Regions from separate parts of the Sporomusa sphaeroides DSM 2875 genome, predicted to be linked through region 1. Evidence: riboswitches for the same ligand, from Rfam matches in the RefSeq annotation. Region 1 holds a riboswitch; each other region holds the start of a gene.

What was found. A riboswitch is a leader RNA that binds a small molecule or an ion and turns the genes downstream of it on or off. The one in region 1 is predicted to bind cobalamin.
Region 2: linked by a shared signal. The riboswitch ahead of nikB (nickel ABC transporter permease) and the one ahead of SPSPH_RS03170 (hypothetical protein) in region 1 are both predicted to bind cobalamin.
Region 3: linked by a shared signal. The riboswitch ahead of SPSPH_RS05255 (nicotinate-nucleotide--dimethylbenzimidazole phosphoribosyltransferase) and the one ahead of SPSPH_RS03170 (hypothetical protein) in region 1 are both predicted to bind cobalamin.

What each region holds. Positions count from the first base shown of each region.
Region 1 is NZ_CP146991.1:698,512-704,538, reverse strand. It holds gene SPSPH_RS03185 (PQQ-binding-like beta-propeller repeat protein) at 1-333, opposite strand, end outside; gene SPSPH_RS03180 (energy-coupling factor transporter transmembrane component T family protein) at 338-1,225, opposite strand; gene SPSPH_RS03175 (ABC transporter ATP-binding protein) at 1,173-2,903, opposite strand; gene SPSPH_RS03170 (hypothetical protein) at 2,907-4,547, opposite strand; cobalamin riboswitch at 4,708-4,891, opposite strand; gene SPSPH_RS03165 (sirohydrochlorin cobaltochelatase) at 4,901-5,833, opposite strand.
Region 2 is NZ_CP146991.1:342,377-348,403, reverse strand. It holds gene nikC (nickel transporter permease) at 5-2,425, opposite strand; gene nikB (nickel ABC transporter permease) at 2,432-3,370, opposite strand; cobalamin riboswitch at 3,608-3,812, opposite strand; gene SPSPH_RS01490 (TIGR04076 family protein) at 3,953-4,276, opposite strand; gene SPSPH_RS01485 (winged helix-turn-helix transcriptional regulator) at 4,383-4,718, shown strand; gene trhA (PAQR family membrane homeostasis protein TrhA) at 5,234-5,896, shown strand.
Region 3 is NZ_CP146991.1:1,207,444-1,213,470, reverse strand. It holds gene SPSPH_RS05260 (sensor histidine kinase) at 1-278, opposite strand, end outside; gene SPSPH_RS05255 (nicotinate-nucleotide--dimethylbenzimidazole phosphoribosyltransferase) at 413-1,447, opposite strand; cobalamin riboswitch at 1,598-1,794, opposite strand; gene SPSPH_RS05250 (iron-containing alcohol dehydrogenase) at 2,127-3,260, shown strand; gene eutJ (ethanolamine utilization protein EutJ) at 3,312-4,127, opposite strand; gene SPSPH_RS05240 (DedA family protein) at 4,289-4,897, opposite strand; gene SPSPH_RS05235 (DJ-1/PfpI family protein) at 5,035-5,613, shown strand; gene SPSPH_RS05230 (hypothetical protein) at 5,690-6,027, shown strand, end outside.

The sequences.
Region 1 (6,027 bases):
TGCGGTCAGCTTACCCAGCCCCATGTTTTTACGCCAGATAAGGCTGCCCTTGGTATTATAAAGCAGCACTTCCCCTGTTTCCGAACCGACGGCCAAAAAGCTGCTATCAGGGGAAAATCGGATAAAGCCCCGGTTAAAGCCCATTCGCTGATAATTATATACTTCCGTTTGGCCTAAAACCACTTCCATTACTTTGCCATAAGCGCCTGTCTGTGTACCGTTTTGTTTGCCAGTCAGGCTCACATGGGTGCTCATGCCAAAAATATGGGCGGCTAATGCTCCTAACGTACCGAGAAATAAGAGAGTAATTCCTGCTGTGATGACTTTTTTCATAGTTTTACAGCCACACCTTCATCAAATCATATACCCCCCGCAAGGATGACACATATAAGAAACCGTTAAATTGCAGTGAATCCATTATCTTAAGAAGTATCAGACCCACCACTGTCAGCAGCAGGCTATGGCAAACCAGGCGTTCCTTGCAGGACCATACCGGCAAAGGCACCTGCGGTGTTTCCCGGCCAAAGCCGCGGCTTTCGACAGAAGATGCCAAAGTCGCCGCCCGGCGCAAAGTCCGTGCCAGAATGGGAAACAAGGTTTGAAAGGCTGTTTGAATGAGCCGCCGGGGCGATATTGTCCGGAACGGGTTAAAGCCTCTGAGACGCTGTGCCGTCAGAACAACACCGGTCTCCTGAAAAATGACCGGCAGAAACCTGAGACCGGTTATCAGCATAAAGCCCAGTTCGTAAGGCAGCTTCCAGGCCAGCAGGCTGCGCAATAACTGCCGGGGATCGGAGGTCCAGTTAATCAGGAGGCCCAAAGCCAGCATAGTTCCTGAACGCAAGGCCTGCACGGCGCCATATTCCAAGCCTTCCCGGTAAACATACACCCCTCCTGTCAATGCGCCGATTCCCGGTGCGGCCGGCGACACCAGACAAGCGATAATGGTTCGCGGCTCACTGCTGTAAAACAGCGCCTGGCTGGTCATGGAACCCCAAATACCCAGTAGAATAAAGACCATAAGGATACGCCACCTGCCCATAGAGGAGCGCGCCAGCAGGTGCAGGCTCAGCACCAGACAAAACAGCAGAAATAGTGAACGCGGGCTGTCCACCAGCAGCACCATAGCTGCCAGCAGGAGCAATAACACCAGTTTTGTCCGGACATCAATCTTATGAAGCAGGGTGTTCCCCGGTGTAGCTTCCCAGACATGCCTGTCGTACATATCCTACCACCTCCTCCACAGTAAGCGCGGTGCCGCCATACAGGGCCTGAGCGGCAAGCAGGATCGCAGGCGGTTTAAGTCCGCTGGCCTTAAGCATGGCCTGATCCTGAAAAACCGCAGCCGGTGTGCCGTCGGCCACAATTTGCCCCTGCCGCATAACAATGATTCGATCGGCAAACCGTGCTGCCACCTCGGTATCATGGGTGCAAAATATAATACTGCCACCCTGCCGGGTATATTCCCTGAGCAAGAGCGCGATATCCTCAATATGGCCAATATCCTGGCCTGTTGTTGGCTCATCCAGCAGCAGGACCTGCGGCTCATTGGCCAAAACGGCGGCAATAGCCACCCGCAAGCGTTGACCGCGGCTCAAAGCCAGCGGGAAATCCTCCCTCAAGCCGCCTAAACCTAGCCTGTCTGTCAATAGTTCGCAGTACTCTGTCCAGCCGTCGGTATTGTCTTTGCTTTGCTGGCGCAGGCTAAAACCGATTTCCTCCTGCACAGTACTGTTAAACAGCATAAAATCCGGATTTTGCAGCACCATTCCCACAGCCGGCGATACTGCCCTAACCCTTTGTCCCAGTATCTGCATTTCACCGGCTGCCGGTTTAAGCAACCCGCCCAGCAAGTGCAGCAAGGTAGACTTGCCGGCCCCGTTACTGCCCATAAGGGCAATAAATTGGCCTGCGGCAACTGTCAAATCAACCCCGTTCAGCACCATTTGCGCCGGGTTATCATAATGAAAAAATACTTGTTTGGCCTGGATTGCCGGTATTGGCAACAGGTGTTGTCCTACAGGCAGCGATGCCGCCGCTGCGGGAACCGGACTGATAGCGGGAACCGGAATGGCATAATGCTGCCGGATGGCTGCCACGGCATCGTCAACCTGAGCCGAACGCGCCGCAACCCCCAGATGATGACAAAGGGTAACAGGCTGGGGGAGCCTGAGACCGTAAGCAGCAAACATTTCCTGGCAGTTGTAAGCCTCTTCACGCCTGCCCTGCCAGATGAGCCGTCCGGCATCCATAATGGCTGCCTTGTGACATAAAGGCAGTACTTCATGCAGGCGGTGCTCAACAATAATAATGGTAATTCCCAGATTGGCATTCAGTTGCTGCAATACGGACAGCAATTCCGCGGCTCCCTGCGGATCAAGCTGGCTGATAGGTTCATCCAGTGCCAGTACCTGTGGTTTGGCTGCCAGTACGGCGGCTACCGCCAGGCGCTGTTTTTGTCCTCCTGACAGTGCATGCACACTGGCTTTTGCCTTATCGGCAAGACCTACCAAGGCTAACGCTTCTTTGACCTGAGGTTCGAGCTGAACTGCCGTCATTCCCATATTTTCCAGGACAAAAGCCACTTCATCAAACACGGTTGTGGAAAAAATCTGATCATCCGGATTCTGAAATACCATGCCCACGGTACGGCTCATCTCCGCCACACTCAAGCCACTCACCGAACGTCCGCCGACAACCACGTCTCCCTCAAGCTTGCCGCCGCTTTCATGGGGAATCAGTCCGTTAAGCATTTTTAACAAAGTGCTTTTGCCACAACCGGTCGCACCTGTCAGCAGCAGGAAATCGCCTGGGGAAACCCGGAAACTGACGCTACTGATACTGGGACTGCTGCGATGCCGATAGGTAAAGGAAACATTATTAAAGCATACTATACTGTCCATTGGTCAATCTCCCCCTACTCTGGCCAGTCGTTTGCCTAAGGCTGTGCCACAGGCGGCGCCGATTATGGTATAGATAAAGCCGTTAAACAGTAAGACCAATGCAATATACCAGGCAGCATAATACATGCGGTACAAAAACGCCATCGCCTGCAAGCTCACATAGGCTGCGATGGTATCAGCCACCGCACAGCTGACAGCCAACAGCGCGATCTTGTCCCAGGGTATGGGGTTGTCTTCCCGTTGCTGCAGCCAGCCATACATGCCACTGCCATAAATCAGCAGCTCCAGCAGCAGCGCATGCAGACCATAGGATAACAGGCCAATGGGTGAGATTTGACCAAATGCCAGCATCCCGAGCAGCATGCGAACAACGGTCATCAGCGCCACCACCCCGGGCTGGGGAATGAGTATGACCAGCGCCACCACCATCATATAGAGAAATATGCTGCTAAACAGGCCGGTAATTAAAAATCCGAATGGGCCCAGCAAAATATGAAAAAAATCATTTAATAAAGTGGACGGTACATTGACCACCGCAAAAGCTGCCGCACCAAACAAGGCAATGGTTACCAGCCAGCGTGTTTTCAGCACCGCCAATACTCGCCGCAGGCGCTTGAGGGAAAGCAGCAAGCCTGTCAATACCGCCAGGGCGGCACTACTGACTACTATCAGGGCTTTGTTGTCTTTTTTGATAATAGTAAGCGGCACTTCGTACAGCAACGGCGCCTTGACCCCGTCGCTCAGTTCTGCCCGGAGGATATAATCCCCGCCGGTCAAATTGCGTTCATCCGCATATACAGGCAGCTGCAGGCGCTGCCGGGAGTCACCGTTCAAAGCCGTAAACATCTCTAAATATTCCTTGTGACCATCCAGCGCGCCGCCATCGACATCTTCATTGGTCGCACCGGGAGTAAACAAGCCGCTCACCGGCTGACGACCCGCATCTAAGAGATGAACGGTAACAATAACCAGTTTTTGCACCCCGGCTGGATTGACAATATCCACGCCCAGGTGAGTTACCGGGTGAATGGCCTCAATTTCTTGATTCGAAGCGCCTTTGCCAATAAATAAATTTTTGTAGTAATCCCATTGTCTGTCCCGCAGCACCAAGACATTGCGCCCTACACGGTCATCGGTTTTGCCGTCCTTATCCAACGGCAGAACCATACCTGCCAGTGTGACCGGCACGGCGGCGTCACCGGTACCGGCCCCTACGGTAACCGGTATCTGCTGTGTATTGTCTCCTGCCGTCACGGCAGCGGTATACCTGCCGGGCGGCAAATCTGCCGCCACCTGCAGGGACAGCAAATCATACCACTGACTATACCCTCCCGACAGCAGCATATCTCTGGTTAAGGAATACCGGTCTGCTTGCCTGGTTACCTCCCAGTTTTCCTGAGAACCGGCCGGGCTAAAGCCAGGCGGCAGACTGATGGTCACTGTCACCGTTGTGTCGCTTAGACCACGATGTTCAATACTAAACAGCGCTGCCGTCTGCCCGCCGGGAATCACAGAATCCCTGACCTTTCCCAGATAATACGGAAATTGACAGGAAAAAGATACTCCCTCCTGGGCCTGTCCGGTAATTGTCAACATTACCAACAGCACTGCCACGACGCCGGTCAGTGCTTTTTTGATGGTCAAATCCTTGCCCCCTTAGATAAAAAAAATACATTCCCGCGCTTACGCGTGGGAATGTATTTTCAGTTTTGATATATTTTGCAGCATCCGGCACCCCAGGGCCCGTGAGTCTTCAGCATACATACCATCTACTGTAATCCCCTCCCCATGCCTCGTGGGTAAAACGGCGACTGTCAGCTAGGCAGTTCTCCTGACTCTGGTTCACGGCTCATCCAAACCTTCCCAGGACTTTTCATCCCAGTGGCATATTCTTGGATTTGCTCCCCATTACAGTGGCGGGACCGCGCCGGCTTTTCACCGGACTTCCCTATTAAGCCCCGTAGGGCACCTAACTCTTTTGTTATTTGGTTTTGCTTTTAGTGCTTTTTAGCTTCCGGGTTATTCAGTTCATCAATGGCATCTTTAACATGTTGGACATAAATATCTTGAAAACCTGCATTTTCACCCAAGCCATGCACATAAGTGTCTACTTTAAAGCCGGCGGCAATAAGCTGGCTTTTTGCTGAATCCTCTTCATCACCGGCCATATCGTTGGTAGCATGGTCACCGGCTACCAGCATGAACGGCATAAGAGTAACTTTTTTTACTTTGTTGGCTTTTAATTTAGCCAGCATATTGTCGAAGGACGGATACCCTTCCACGGTGAACAGATATACGTTTTTATAGCCTTCATCCTGTAATTTAAGCTGCATGGCGGCATAAGCCGAATTTCCGGGATGGCTGCCACCATGTCCCATCAGTACAATGGCTTCGTCTTTTTTCTGTTTGGGGAACTGGTTTTCTAATGCTTTAGCAGCAGCTAAATAGTCATCAGGTTTCTCTTCTTGTCCCATAAAATACATAATAGGTCTGCCTAACGCAATTTTGTCAAAGGTTTTAGCGGCTTCATGATGTTTTACAACACCCTTCACCAAATCAAACTCTTCACCGGCAGCAATATGCAGCGGCTGAACAATAACTTCATTAAAGCCTTCGGCTTTTAAACGGTCAAGCGCTTCTTTTTCGGTATCGATTTTCACGCCGTCACGTTCAGCAATTCTTTTAATGATAATCCGGGAAGTAAAAGCCCGGCGAACTTCGTACTCGGGAAATTCTGCTTTTATTTTGGTTTCAACAGCTTCAATGGTTGTCTTTAAGGTTTCAGGATACGTAGTACCAAAGCTTACAACTAAAATAGCCTTTTTGCCTGCCTGAGCCGGTGCAGCCGCTGCCAGTGACGGAACCAGACTTACGCAGCCAAATACAGCCAGCATGCACAGGGTGGTGATAATCGAATAGATGTTTTTCATTGGCCAAAAACAACTCCTTCATATTTTTTGAGTACCGGACACGCCTTCGTTACCAGGATGATGGGAGCAGCCTGTGATTAAAACAGCAAACCTCTCAACCGTAGCGGTGAGAGGTTTGAACAGTAGCCCGAACAGAAAGCTCCTGGTGTGTAAACCAGGAGCGAATTAGCCAGTTACGCCATAAAAGCGCCTAC
Region 2 (6,027 bases), 360 kb from region 1:
CGCATTACCTTACAGGCTTGATACCGGTAGTCAGCCAGTAGTAGTCGATAGTGGCAATATCTGCCCCTGTAACCTTATTAGCCCGGCTGAACATCCGGCTGTTATAATAGCCATAAGCAATGGTAGCGGCATCATCAATCAGAATCTGCTGCAGCTGGGTAATAAGCTCCACCCGGCGATCCTGGTTCATCTCTACCATCAGCTGCTCAAAAGCGGCATCATACTTGGGATTGGAATAATAGCCGAAACCGCCGGAGTTACCGGAGTACCAGTTGCCCAAATAGGCTTGCGGATCACCTACACCCACAGTAAGCGTATTGCATGTCCACAGATCGAACTCGCCGGCCTTTAACAGGGCAAGTGCAGTGTCATAATCGCGGATGTTGACTGTTACCTTAATGCCGATTTCGGCTAGCTGGAGAGCAACGGCCTCGGCAAAGTCGTTCAGATTACGGCTGGTAAAGGCAACATGATCCAGATTGATCATTTTCCCGTCAAGCTCGCGCCAGCCGTCACCGTCCTTGTCTACAATGCCTGCCTGGTCCAAGAGGGCTATAGCCGCCTGTTTGTTAAAGGGAAACGGATTGGTCAGCTTGTCATAATTATAAGCCAGGGAAGAAGGCAATACCGAAATGCCCGGCTTATACATGCCTGATGTCGTGATATCACACATGGTTTGCTTATCCAACGCCATCATAATAGCCTGACGCAATGCGTCATTTTTCAGTACCCCGTGGAAATTCATATAGGCGTTGGCGGTACGCACACCCGCCGCCGTGGAAACATAATAGGCATTGTCGCTGGAAAGCGATTTCAAATCACTGGCAGTGGTAATATTCTCGACCAGATCAACATCGCCCCGCTTCAGCGCCATGGCCTTGGTGGAGCTGTCATCAATAAACATAACCGTAACCTTTTCATAAGGAGCAGCTCCATTCCAGTAATGCGGATTGCGGGACATCTCCACACTGACACCGGCTTTAAAACTGTCCACCTTATACGGCCCTGTCCCGATAATTTCCTTGTCAGCCACAGACGCATCAATAATGGCGAAATAAGGGTGTGACAGAATGCCGGGGATATTAGAGGTAGGCTTACTGCACACGATGGTTACCGTTCCAGCTGCGTCATCTGCCGTAATGGAATTGTAAATCAAATAACCCTTTGGCTTGGAGTTGCCTTTGCCGCCCTGCGCAGTATCGGTATTTTTGTACAGGCGCTCAATAGACGCCTTGACGGCTGTAGGGGTAACATCGTTGCCGTTGGAGAACTTGACGCCCTTGCGAATATGAAGTGTCCAGGTGGTGTAATCGTCCGAAACCTGATAACTGTCGCTCAGATTAGGCTCGGCTACCACCTTATCGGAAAAACGGAAAAGACTCTCGGTGACAGCAAAACGCATCGCGACCCAACTGGAATTTTCATTATTGGCCGGGTCGAAGGAATCTGAATAATTGTAGCAGCCAAATTTCAGATGATTGTTGGTGGCAGCTGCTTGCTGTGAATTGCCGCCGCAGCCTGTTGTGACAGCCAGCATGCAGACAATCAGCAGCAAAGCTGCAGCCTTGATTTGCTTGTTCATGTTTGGTACTCTCCTTTTTTTCTGAAAAATATTAATTTGCTCCTTCGGGTCAAGAATATCCCGCAAGCTGTCCCCTAATAAGTTGAATGCCACCACCGTAATGAAAATGGCAAGCCCGGGAAAAAGCATCAGCCAGGGGGCAGCTTCCAGATAGGCCCGGCCTTCATTGAGCATATATCCCCACTCAATCGAGGTGGACTGTGCGCCCAGCCCCAAAAACGAGAAAGCGGCAAGCTCCAGCATCATCCCCCCCATATCGGTCGCGGCAGTAATGGCTAAGGTGGGTAAAACCGAAGGCAGCATATATCGCCAAAGGATATACCGCGTGCGGGAACCAGACATAATGGCAGCCAAAATATAATCTTGATGCTTGACCTTTAGCACCAGGCTGCGGGCCAGTCTTGCGTACTTGGTCCAGCTAACCATAGTGATAGCGATTACGGCATTGGTGATGCTCGGCCCCATGATGCCTGCCATCGCGATGGCCAGCGCCATGCCGGGAAAGGATACCATCATATCGGAAATACGCATGATTACCGTATCGGTTTTGCCGCCCATGTAGCCGGACACAACCCCAAGCACACCGCCTACGGTAAAGATACTTACCACTAAAACCAAAGTCGAAGCCAGCGAGGTGCGGGTACCATAAATAACCCGCGAGAACAAATCCCGCCCCATACGATCGGTGCCAAACCAGTGTTCGCTGCTCGGTGGTTTGTTGGCTGCAGTCAACACAGCCTGTCCCGGATCATGGGTAGCAATCTGCGGGGCAAACACCGCCACTGCCACGATGCCTAACACCAAGGCCAGAAATATGTAAAATTGACATCTGCTCCGCGCCATCGCCGGTTATACCCCTTTCCTGAGGCGTGGATCCAGAAAACTGTAAGAAACATCCACTGCCAAATTAACGATCATATAAATCAGGGCAATCCACAAGACATATCCCTGAATCAAGGGGTAGTCCATCGACGTAATGGCGTTGATGGCCAGGCTGCCCAGTGCCGGATAGGAAAAAATGACTTCAACAACCGCTGTGCCGCCAAGCAGTGAACCCAGGGACAGCCCCAGCAGCGTTAAGAGCGGCAGCATGGCATTGGGGATAACGTGCCGCCACAGCACAACTGTTTCCGATAATCCTCTAGCCAAAGCTCCATAGACATAGTCCTGACTCATTTCCTCCAATATAGCCGCGCGAACCTGACGCGCATATTTCCCTGCCATGGCAAAGGCCAGGGTAAAGGCTGGCAGAATCATCTTCTGCAAGCCCATGCCGGTGGAAACAACCGGCAGCAATTCCAGTTTAAGCGCCACAAAGTAAATGAGCAGCAGCCCCGCCCAGAAATTCGGCAAAGAAATGCCGGTGAAGGTAACCGCCCGGATAAAATAATCCAAAAACCGGTTTTGATGCAAGGCCGATAGCACTCCTGCCGGTACCGCCATCACCAGCATCATCACCAGGGACAAAAGCGCCAGCTGCAATGTGGGCAGAACCCGCACCGCCAGCATCTCGGACACCGGCTTGCCCTGAGAATAAGAAGTGCCAAAGTCTCCTTGCAGGCAGTTCATCAGCCAATGTCCATACTGCACCAGAAACGGGCGGTTCAGCCCCATTTGTTCCCGCATATCTTCCAGTATTTCTTCTGATGGAATATTGCCGGTAACGGCGAACATGGCCCGCACCGGATCTCCGGGCGCCAGATAAATGAGCAGAAAACTTAAAAAACTAATACCAAAAAGTACGATGACGATTTGAAAAAGCCGCTGCAACAATTGTCGCTTAAGAATACTCCATCACTCCTGTTCCTTCTGCAATCGGCGCCATCTGTCCAATAAAGCCCGATTGCACTTACGTAATAAATATAAAAGTCCTCCGCGTAAGCGGAAGACTTTGTCCACATATTGTCCCGTAAATAAAAATTCCTGACAATACGTCAGGAATTTCAATACGGCGCAGCCATATGCAAAAATCCCCTTCCCCATCGCTCGCGGGTTCCATGGATAGACAACAGCAGCTATCCATATTCGGTGATTGCTAAACAGGCAGTTCTTCTGGCTACGGTTCATCGCTTTGCCTCGCCTTCTCAGGATGTTGATCCTAATGGCATCATGGAGACAAAACTCACCGTTACAGCGGCGGGACCGCGCCGGACTCGAAGGATGCCAAGCATCCGTCTTCACCGGTCTTCCCTATTAAGCCCCGGAGGGCACCTGCTTCTACAATATACAATTGTAACCTATATTTACCGATTCACTGTATTGTCTATAAAAATAACATAAAAATACACTTTAGGCAATAACTTTATTTTTGCCTTACTTTCTCAAAAGCACTGTCCAAAATCAAGAATGGTTACTTATATTGGTTTGCTGCTAATTTTTGTTTGATACCTGATCTGTGGCTGTGATCTTGAAAATAACTGGTCTTAGCCCATCATTACAGCTGCAGATTGCCACTCCAGGCTTATCGATCCAATCACCATAATAAAAAATATCACTCCCATGTGCCAGGGCAAATACATATTGATACATGGCTTTCCAGGCTTCATCACATAGCCCTTCCGGTTTAGCGTAATCGCCATAATAGATATCGCCAACTTTATGCATTGGACATTTCCCCAGTCCCTTGCAGCCATAGGCTCTCGCTAATTCTTCATCAAATGTAGTTTTAATAACTTCAATTTTACACTTGTTCATGCATTCTGCTCCTTTACATTAAGTATAGCTATATCTTACAATGAAAAGGAAATAACTTGAAGTATGCACTTTTATGCCGCATACTGGTGAAAAGGTAAGTGATACTATGAGCATGAGAGAACAACGCCCAATCAACAGCTTGAAAGATACACCCTTTGGTTATACTTTATCAATGATCAGCGGCAAATGGAAAATGGTCATTTTGTATTGGCTGGCTGAAGCACAGCCAATTCGATATAATGAATTACAACGACTGATCGGTACAATTTCACATAAGACCCTGAGTGTACAACTGAAAGAATTAGAAAATGATGGCCTAATCACACGTGAAGAATATCCTCAGATTCCCCCAAAAGTTGAATACAGCTTATCTGAAAAGGGGCTATCACTTTATCCTTTGATGGAACTAATATGTCAATGGGGAGAAAAACATAAACCATAGATGATACTCTGCGGGTGCCTTTTGTTCTCCTCGAGATTTTTTCTGAGAAGCAAGTTAAGATTAAGATAAATCGAAAATGAGGAATACTATGAAAAGATATGCAAGTAAGCCCCAGAGGGACAGCGGCAAAATGCTATCGTAACTTGGGTGTTCGAGAAACCAAAATAACTTCTTACAGCCGCACACACTCACGCAGCCTTTTGGCAAACAAGCGGTTTACGGAATGTTATCCTTGATGCCGTCTTGCAAAATTTCCTCGTTTTGTGTACGCTTCATAGTAAGATGCCGACTCAGCACATTGCCCATATATTGCCTGGAACCTCTTTTCAAAGAAACGGCAGTTAGATTGCTCAGAAATGCGTGGATTTGGAATCGTTAATTCCTTCAATCATAATATTGAAATTACCTGTAAAGGGGACTCCAAAGGTAAAGTAGCCGCCATGTGTCCTCGGTTATAATTTGAAGCAGAAAGAGATAATAACCATGGACAATAAATCACAGAAGGGGATGAGTAGATGGTAAAGAATGCAATGACCGCGAAAGTTAATCTAGAAGAAATATTGAATGCTGCTACACATGGCGTGGGAACGATTTTTGCACTAATCGGACTTGGTGTGCTTACGGTATCAGTCTATAACAATGGAAGTATATGGCATTTACTAAGCGTTATCATCTATGGTACTTCTTTGGTGCTGTTGTACTTGTCATCAACACTTTATCACAGTTTTACTAATGAAAGAGCAAAATATATCCTGAAGATTTTTGATCATGCAGCTATTTATGTACTGATTGCCGGCAACTATACACCGTTCACTCTGATTCCGCTGCATGGCGCACTGGGGTGGACAATCTTTAGTGTAATATGGGTACTCGCGATAATTGGGATCATTTTTCAAATATTTTTTGTCAACCGATTCAAGGTTTTCTCAACCTTATGCTATTTATTAATGGGATGGTTTGCGGTAGTAATGATCAAGCCGTTGTTAGTTACGCTGCCGATTGAGGGTATATACTGGCTGGTAGGCGGCGGCCTTTTTTATTCTGTTGGTGCTATATTTTATTTAGTACACAAGATTCCATATAACCATGCTATCTGGCATTTATTTGTTCTTGCGGGCAGCATCGCCCATTTTGTTGCTGTTTTAAAATATGTTCTGCCTATTCCAGTGATGGGTTAGCCAGTCCTGGATGGTCAAGCAGCATGCCTTACTTCGTTCAGGGTATTGCCGCTAGCTGTTCCGCTGCTGCCGGGATTGCCTATAATCAGCAATGACATAAAAACCATAGTAAGGCAGACAATTTTTCGTCT
Region 3 (6,027 bases), 510 kb from region 1:
GTTAAACCGCTGTGACAATGATACACAACCGGCCGCTGCTGTTCCATAGCGTTGCGTCCGCCCCGGTCATCACAAGCCTTGCACCGCTCAAACCCGTCGGGAAAGGAACGAACATAACAGCAAAAATCAGTAAATTTGCTGGGTTTGGTTACAGGTGCACCGTTTGCATCAACAGTAACAGCAGCGATACCGGTGGCTTCCGAAAATTTATTTTGTATCTCCTGCAGGCTCTGAACATTAATAATCTCGTCAAGGCTAAACCGTTTGCCGTTATGCACAAAACATCCCCCCTACCCAAACTATAGATAGCATAAAAGAAATCAGCATTGTAATTTTCCTGATAAGGGGATATTTTGGCTATTAGCACTGTCAATTCCTGCTATAAATTGACAGTGCTCCACCAAAAATAATATCATATGGCCGTCAAATGCTGCGAATCCGGGTTGCTGACCGCAAAATCGGCAAGCCTGGCCATAGTATACATGGTATACGCCATCGTCCTGAGCATTGAGACCATTAAAACAGCTCCCGTCCCCTCCCCTAAAGCCATGTTGGCTCGAATTGGCACATCATCGGCCAAAATATTGCCTAACAGCAGGGCATAGCCCATGCCCGGCTCTTTGGACATATGAGAAGGCAGGCCATAGGCTTCCACTTCTCGATTTATCCGGGAAGCACAGGCAAAGGCTACCGCGGTGATAAAGCCATCGATAACAAACGGAATCTTGCGCCTGGCGCACTCTGTCATCCCGGCACAGATAGCGACAATATCAAAACCGCCCACACACCGCAGGATATCTTCAATCCTGCAGAAGGTTTCCCGGTGACGCTCAACTCCTTTGGCCACAACCACGCATTTTCGCTTTAACATATCGGTAGTCGGAGCGCTGGCACCATAACCGACAACAAACTCAGGGAGTATCCCGGTCATTGCATGCAGTACGGCTGAGGACGTAGTGGTATTGCCAATCCCCATTTCACCAAAGGATACTAAATTAGCACCCTGAGTATCAATAGCATACCCCGCCATTTCCTCGCCAACCCGCCAGGCCTCGTCAAATTCGGCTTGAGTCATGGCTTCTGTTTTCATAAAATTCCTGGTTCCCGGCGCCACCCGCCGGTATATGCCTGCTGTTTTTGTATTGTTGATGCCGATATCAATTACCGAATACGGAACATGATTGGCCTGGCAAAAACAACTGATCGCCGCCCGGCCATCCACCATATTTTGCGCTTGCAGGTAAGTAATCTCACTGGGAAAGTCCACTACCCCCTCTTCCACCACGCCGTTGTCGGCAGCAAAAATCAAGTGATATGGTTTTATTTCCGGATGCATGGTCCCCCATGCAAGCAACAGTTTTTTAAACAGCTTCTCCAATAGTCCCAGGCTATCCGGCGGCTTTGCCGCACCATTGATTAAATTGTCTACTTTAGCCCGATAATCCATACTTACGCCCCCTCATTTTATACTTATCCGGAAGAACCGCTGATGCACGCCTTATAACCTCCAGCATTTAAATTAAAAACCCAGCCCCAAAGGGCTGGGTTTTACTTTCATAAAATCCTGTCCTTCCGGTACTACCTCTGGCGCGGAGGTAAATAACAGCCAAAACAGGCAGGTCTCCTGGCTTACGGATAATCAGAACCCCTGGCCTTCCCGATTACCGGTGGCTTGGTTTGGGTGTTCCTCCCCGATTACAGTGGCGCGACCGCGTCGTTTAAGGATTGTGCATCCTTCCGAGCTTCCCTATTCTCCTCTTACTGCTAAGAGGCACCTGTATGGTGGCAGATATGCAATTATCCATCTACTTTTTTTGCACACTTCTACAGTCAAAACCATTCTCCTGTCAGTATATGCAGGGTTCGCAAGATGTTAAAGCATTTAGTCAAAATAGTTCTATTTTCCCCCGCTGTCCCGGCCTGTCCGGTTGTCCGGCAAACAAAAGCGCTGCCGCAGGCATTTGCCTGCCAAAATAGTTATCCCTCGTCATAGTATGTCATTTTTTTGCGGTCCTTTCGCTGCCTGTCCTTCACAAGCTTGCACAAACAGCAAAATGATGGTATCGTTTTAGAAAATTACAGAGCAAGGGGAGGCCGTTGCCGTGCAAAAAATCCATGAATATTTTATGACACCCATTAGTATTTTGGGCACAGGCTGCACAGAACGGATTGCCGGTTACATTAAACCTATGCTGTTTAGAAAAGCACTGATTGTCAGCGACAAAACACTCGTTGAAACCGGGCTGATTGACAAGCTGCTGGCATTACTTGATGCCGAAGGTATTTTTTACATAATCTATAAAGACGTTTCACCTAATCCTACGGTAGCTCAGGTAAATTACGGGTTAAAACTGTTCCGGGATAACGGCTGCGACTTTTTGATTTCTTTTGGCGGCGGTTCTCCTCATGACTGCGCCAAAGCCATTGCGCTATTAGCTGCCAATGGCGGCGAAATTGCCCACTATGAAGGTCTCAACAAATCCGCCAAGCGGTCCGCCCCCCTTATTGCTATCAATACCACTGCCGGTACCGGCAGTGAATTAACCCGCTTTTGTGTCATTACCGATGAAGAGCGGCATGTAAAAATGACTATCAATGATTGGCATGTTACCCCCATTATTGCTGTCAGTGACGCCGAACTTATGCTGGACATGCCTCCCGGTCTAACGGCCGCAACCGGTATGGATGCCCTGACGCATGCCATTGAAGCCTATGTTTCCACCAATGCTACCCCGGTAACCGATTGCAAAGCCGTTAAAGCCGTGGAATTAATCAGCGCCAATTTAGTGACCGCCTACCAAAGCGGCCATGACTTACCCTCCAGGGAAGCCATGGTCTATGCCGAATATCTGGCAGGTATTGCCTTTAACAATGCCAGCTTAGGGTATGTCCATGCACTTGCCCACCAGCTTGGCGGGTTCTATAACCTGCCGCATGGTTTATGCAATGCCATCTTATTGCCTGCCGTCATGGAATTCAACCTGCCGGCAGCCGTAACCAGGTATGCTGATCTGGCCCGCGCCGCCGGGATTGACACCACAGGCTTACCGGCAGAAGCCGCTGCAAAACGCTTCATCCAGTTGGTGCAGCAGCTCAATAAGGCGCTGGAATTACCGGCAAAACTACACGAACTGCGGGGGTTCAGAGCCGAAGATATCCCCTTGCTGGCGGAAAATGCCCTGAAGGACGTTTGCAGCCTAACCAATCCCCGCCAAGGCTCACAGCAGGATGTGGAGGCCATTTACCGGTCAATCCTGTAAAACCTCCCATAATAAAAGGTCTGACCCCAGTCGGGTCAGACCTTTTCCTTATTAGCCAAACATAGCAATACCCAGCGGTGTTACCAATAAAGGATGGGGGGGAACGTGGACTTTGCGGCCAAAAGCTTTGCTGAATTCAGTTTCAAACCCTTGCAGACAGGCAGTGCCTCCCACCACATAAACAGGATAGTCATGATATTCCTCTTGTCCGGCCAGCATAGCCGTTACCACTGCAGCCATCTTTTCAATAACAGGCAAAATAACCGGCATAATCCTGCGGTGCTGGGCAGCATCCCGTTTGAGCAGTTCCGCTTCCTCAAACGGCATTTTATAAGCTCCGGCCAAAACCAGCGATACATGCGTACCGCCGGTTGGTTCGTCGGCTGTGAATACCAGCTCGCCATTACGCAAAACAGCAATTCCGGTAGTGCCGCCGCCGATATCCACCACAATTCCATGGGTAATACCCAGGGCCCTGGCAGCCGCTACCGGCTCGTCCACCTGACAAACAGGCTCCAAACCGGCTCCGGCAATAACATGACCGCAGGCTAAAGCATTGCGTCCCACCGTTCCCGGCGGAATGGCGGTAGCCCCTTTGTCCAGGGTAATACCCATACGTGCTTCCACTTCGGCTTTTAATTCCTCAACAATCAGCATCGCCCCCCGGAAGTCAACAACCAAGCCATCCCTGACCACCGACGCCCAACGCAGACTTCCTGCTACGGGATTACCTGCTTCATCGGCAACAACCAGTACAACATCGGCAGTCCCCAGGTCGACACCGACTTTATAAGGGCCGGGTAAATCGGCTACCGTTTTTGTTTCCATCAGCTCATGCAATTTATAAATTTTTTCATAGGCTTCCATGTTTTATCCCCCTCGCCGTGCAACTTCATGAAACAGTACCCTTTCTATCTGCTGTTCCCTGCAATAACACGAAATACCTGTTGCCATAACCGTAAATATCTGACAAGTTATTTTAAATTCTTGCGCAAAACAAGAGGGAATAAACAAAGGGCCGCCTTGACTCATTTTTCTCTTAACTTACTGGCATATTTATAAATGAGATAGGCCGCCAGTACAGCAAATACCACCCCGCCGGCGGCTAAACCAAGCTGACTTCCCAATTCCGTTATGCCCTGCCAGTTGTAGCCCAGCGAAAATCCGGCATATATCAGTGTGCTGCACCAGATAACTGAACTAAGAATGGTACTTATAATATATTTCTTACTATTCATATGGAAAAAGCCTGCCGGAACAGGGATAGCACCACGGATAACAGGCAGCAGTCTGCCAACCACGACAGCTAAGGCACCATATTTTTTCAGCCAGGTATTGACCGCCGCCAACTTGGCAGCCGACGGCATCAGAAAACCTAAATAGCGTGTTACTATTACTGAACGGCTAAAAAAACCAACACCAAAACCAAGCAGGGCTCCTACCAAATCACCCAGCGCTGTGGCAGCAACTGTGGGAATCAGTTCTATCCGGCCGATAAATAATAAATAGCCGCTAAACCCCAAAGTCAATTCACCGGGGAAGGGCACTCCTATCCCGGTAAGCAGCATAGCGGCAAAAATAGCCGCATACATATTCTCTCCCAGCCTGTTCAGCAGCACAAACAATGTTTCTTCCATCAGCGTTAGCTCCAGACCGAATTTATTCGATAACAATACAGATAAGTCTTACTACACAAATTTTATCATTTCCGGTACAATTAAAATAGTATTTAGAAATAAGGTAATAGGATAACAGTAGTAAAGGAAGTGCTTGCATGATTACCATTGGCATCCTGATTTTCCCGCAAGTCGAAGAGCTCGATTTTGTCGCCCCTTTTGAGGTACTCAGCTATAGTAATAAAATTAGCCCTGACAGTACCCGAGTTCTGCTGATAGCTGAAAACTCCGACCCCATAGAAGCTTTTAACGGCATGAAAGTCATTCCTCATACAACGTTAGCTACCTGTCCGTCTTTGGATATTATCGTAGTTCCCGGCGGCAAAGGCCGGCTGGCCGCCATGAGAAATACAGCTATAACTGAGTTTATTAGAGCACAGTCCCACCACGCTAAATTCACTGCCTCGGTGTGTACCGGCGCTCTCATTCTCGCCGCAGCAGGATTGCTTGCCAATAAAAAAGCTACCACCTACCACACTGCGTTTGACGAGTTAAGAACCTACACTGTAGATGTACTCACCCAAAAGGTAGTTCAGGACGGCAGGATTATAACCTCAGCCGGAGTTAGTTCCGGTATTGAATTAGGGCTGTATCTATTAAAACTGCTGTTTGGCGCAAGCATGGCGCAAGAGGTAGCCGATAAAATTGAATATAGTATCAACGTAGAGCAAATTTGACTATTTATGCCAATAGTCAGCGCCTTATATTTATTTACTAACCTCCCCATACTAGTAGTATGAAGGAGGTTTTTTTATGAAAAAAAATTATACCAAACTGCTTCGTTATACTACAGTTGTAGTATGGCTCTCCCTGGCTGCATTTGCCAGCGGCTGCACTAACAACCTTACGCCGGTAGAACCCCAGGCTCCAACTCCTGCCCCGTCCCAGCCGCAGATTCCCGCCCCCGCTCCGGTGCCGCCGGTCACGCTTCCCATTGAACAGCCCCAAGGCAAAGATGTTGTAGTAACCTACAACTACGGCGATACAGGTAAGGTATCGCTTTCCAGCAATAACCTTGTATTAAAGGTTGGCCAAAAACTAATTCTTTCGCCAGCCTCCGGTGTCACCAAAACTACCCGCTTCACCTCATC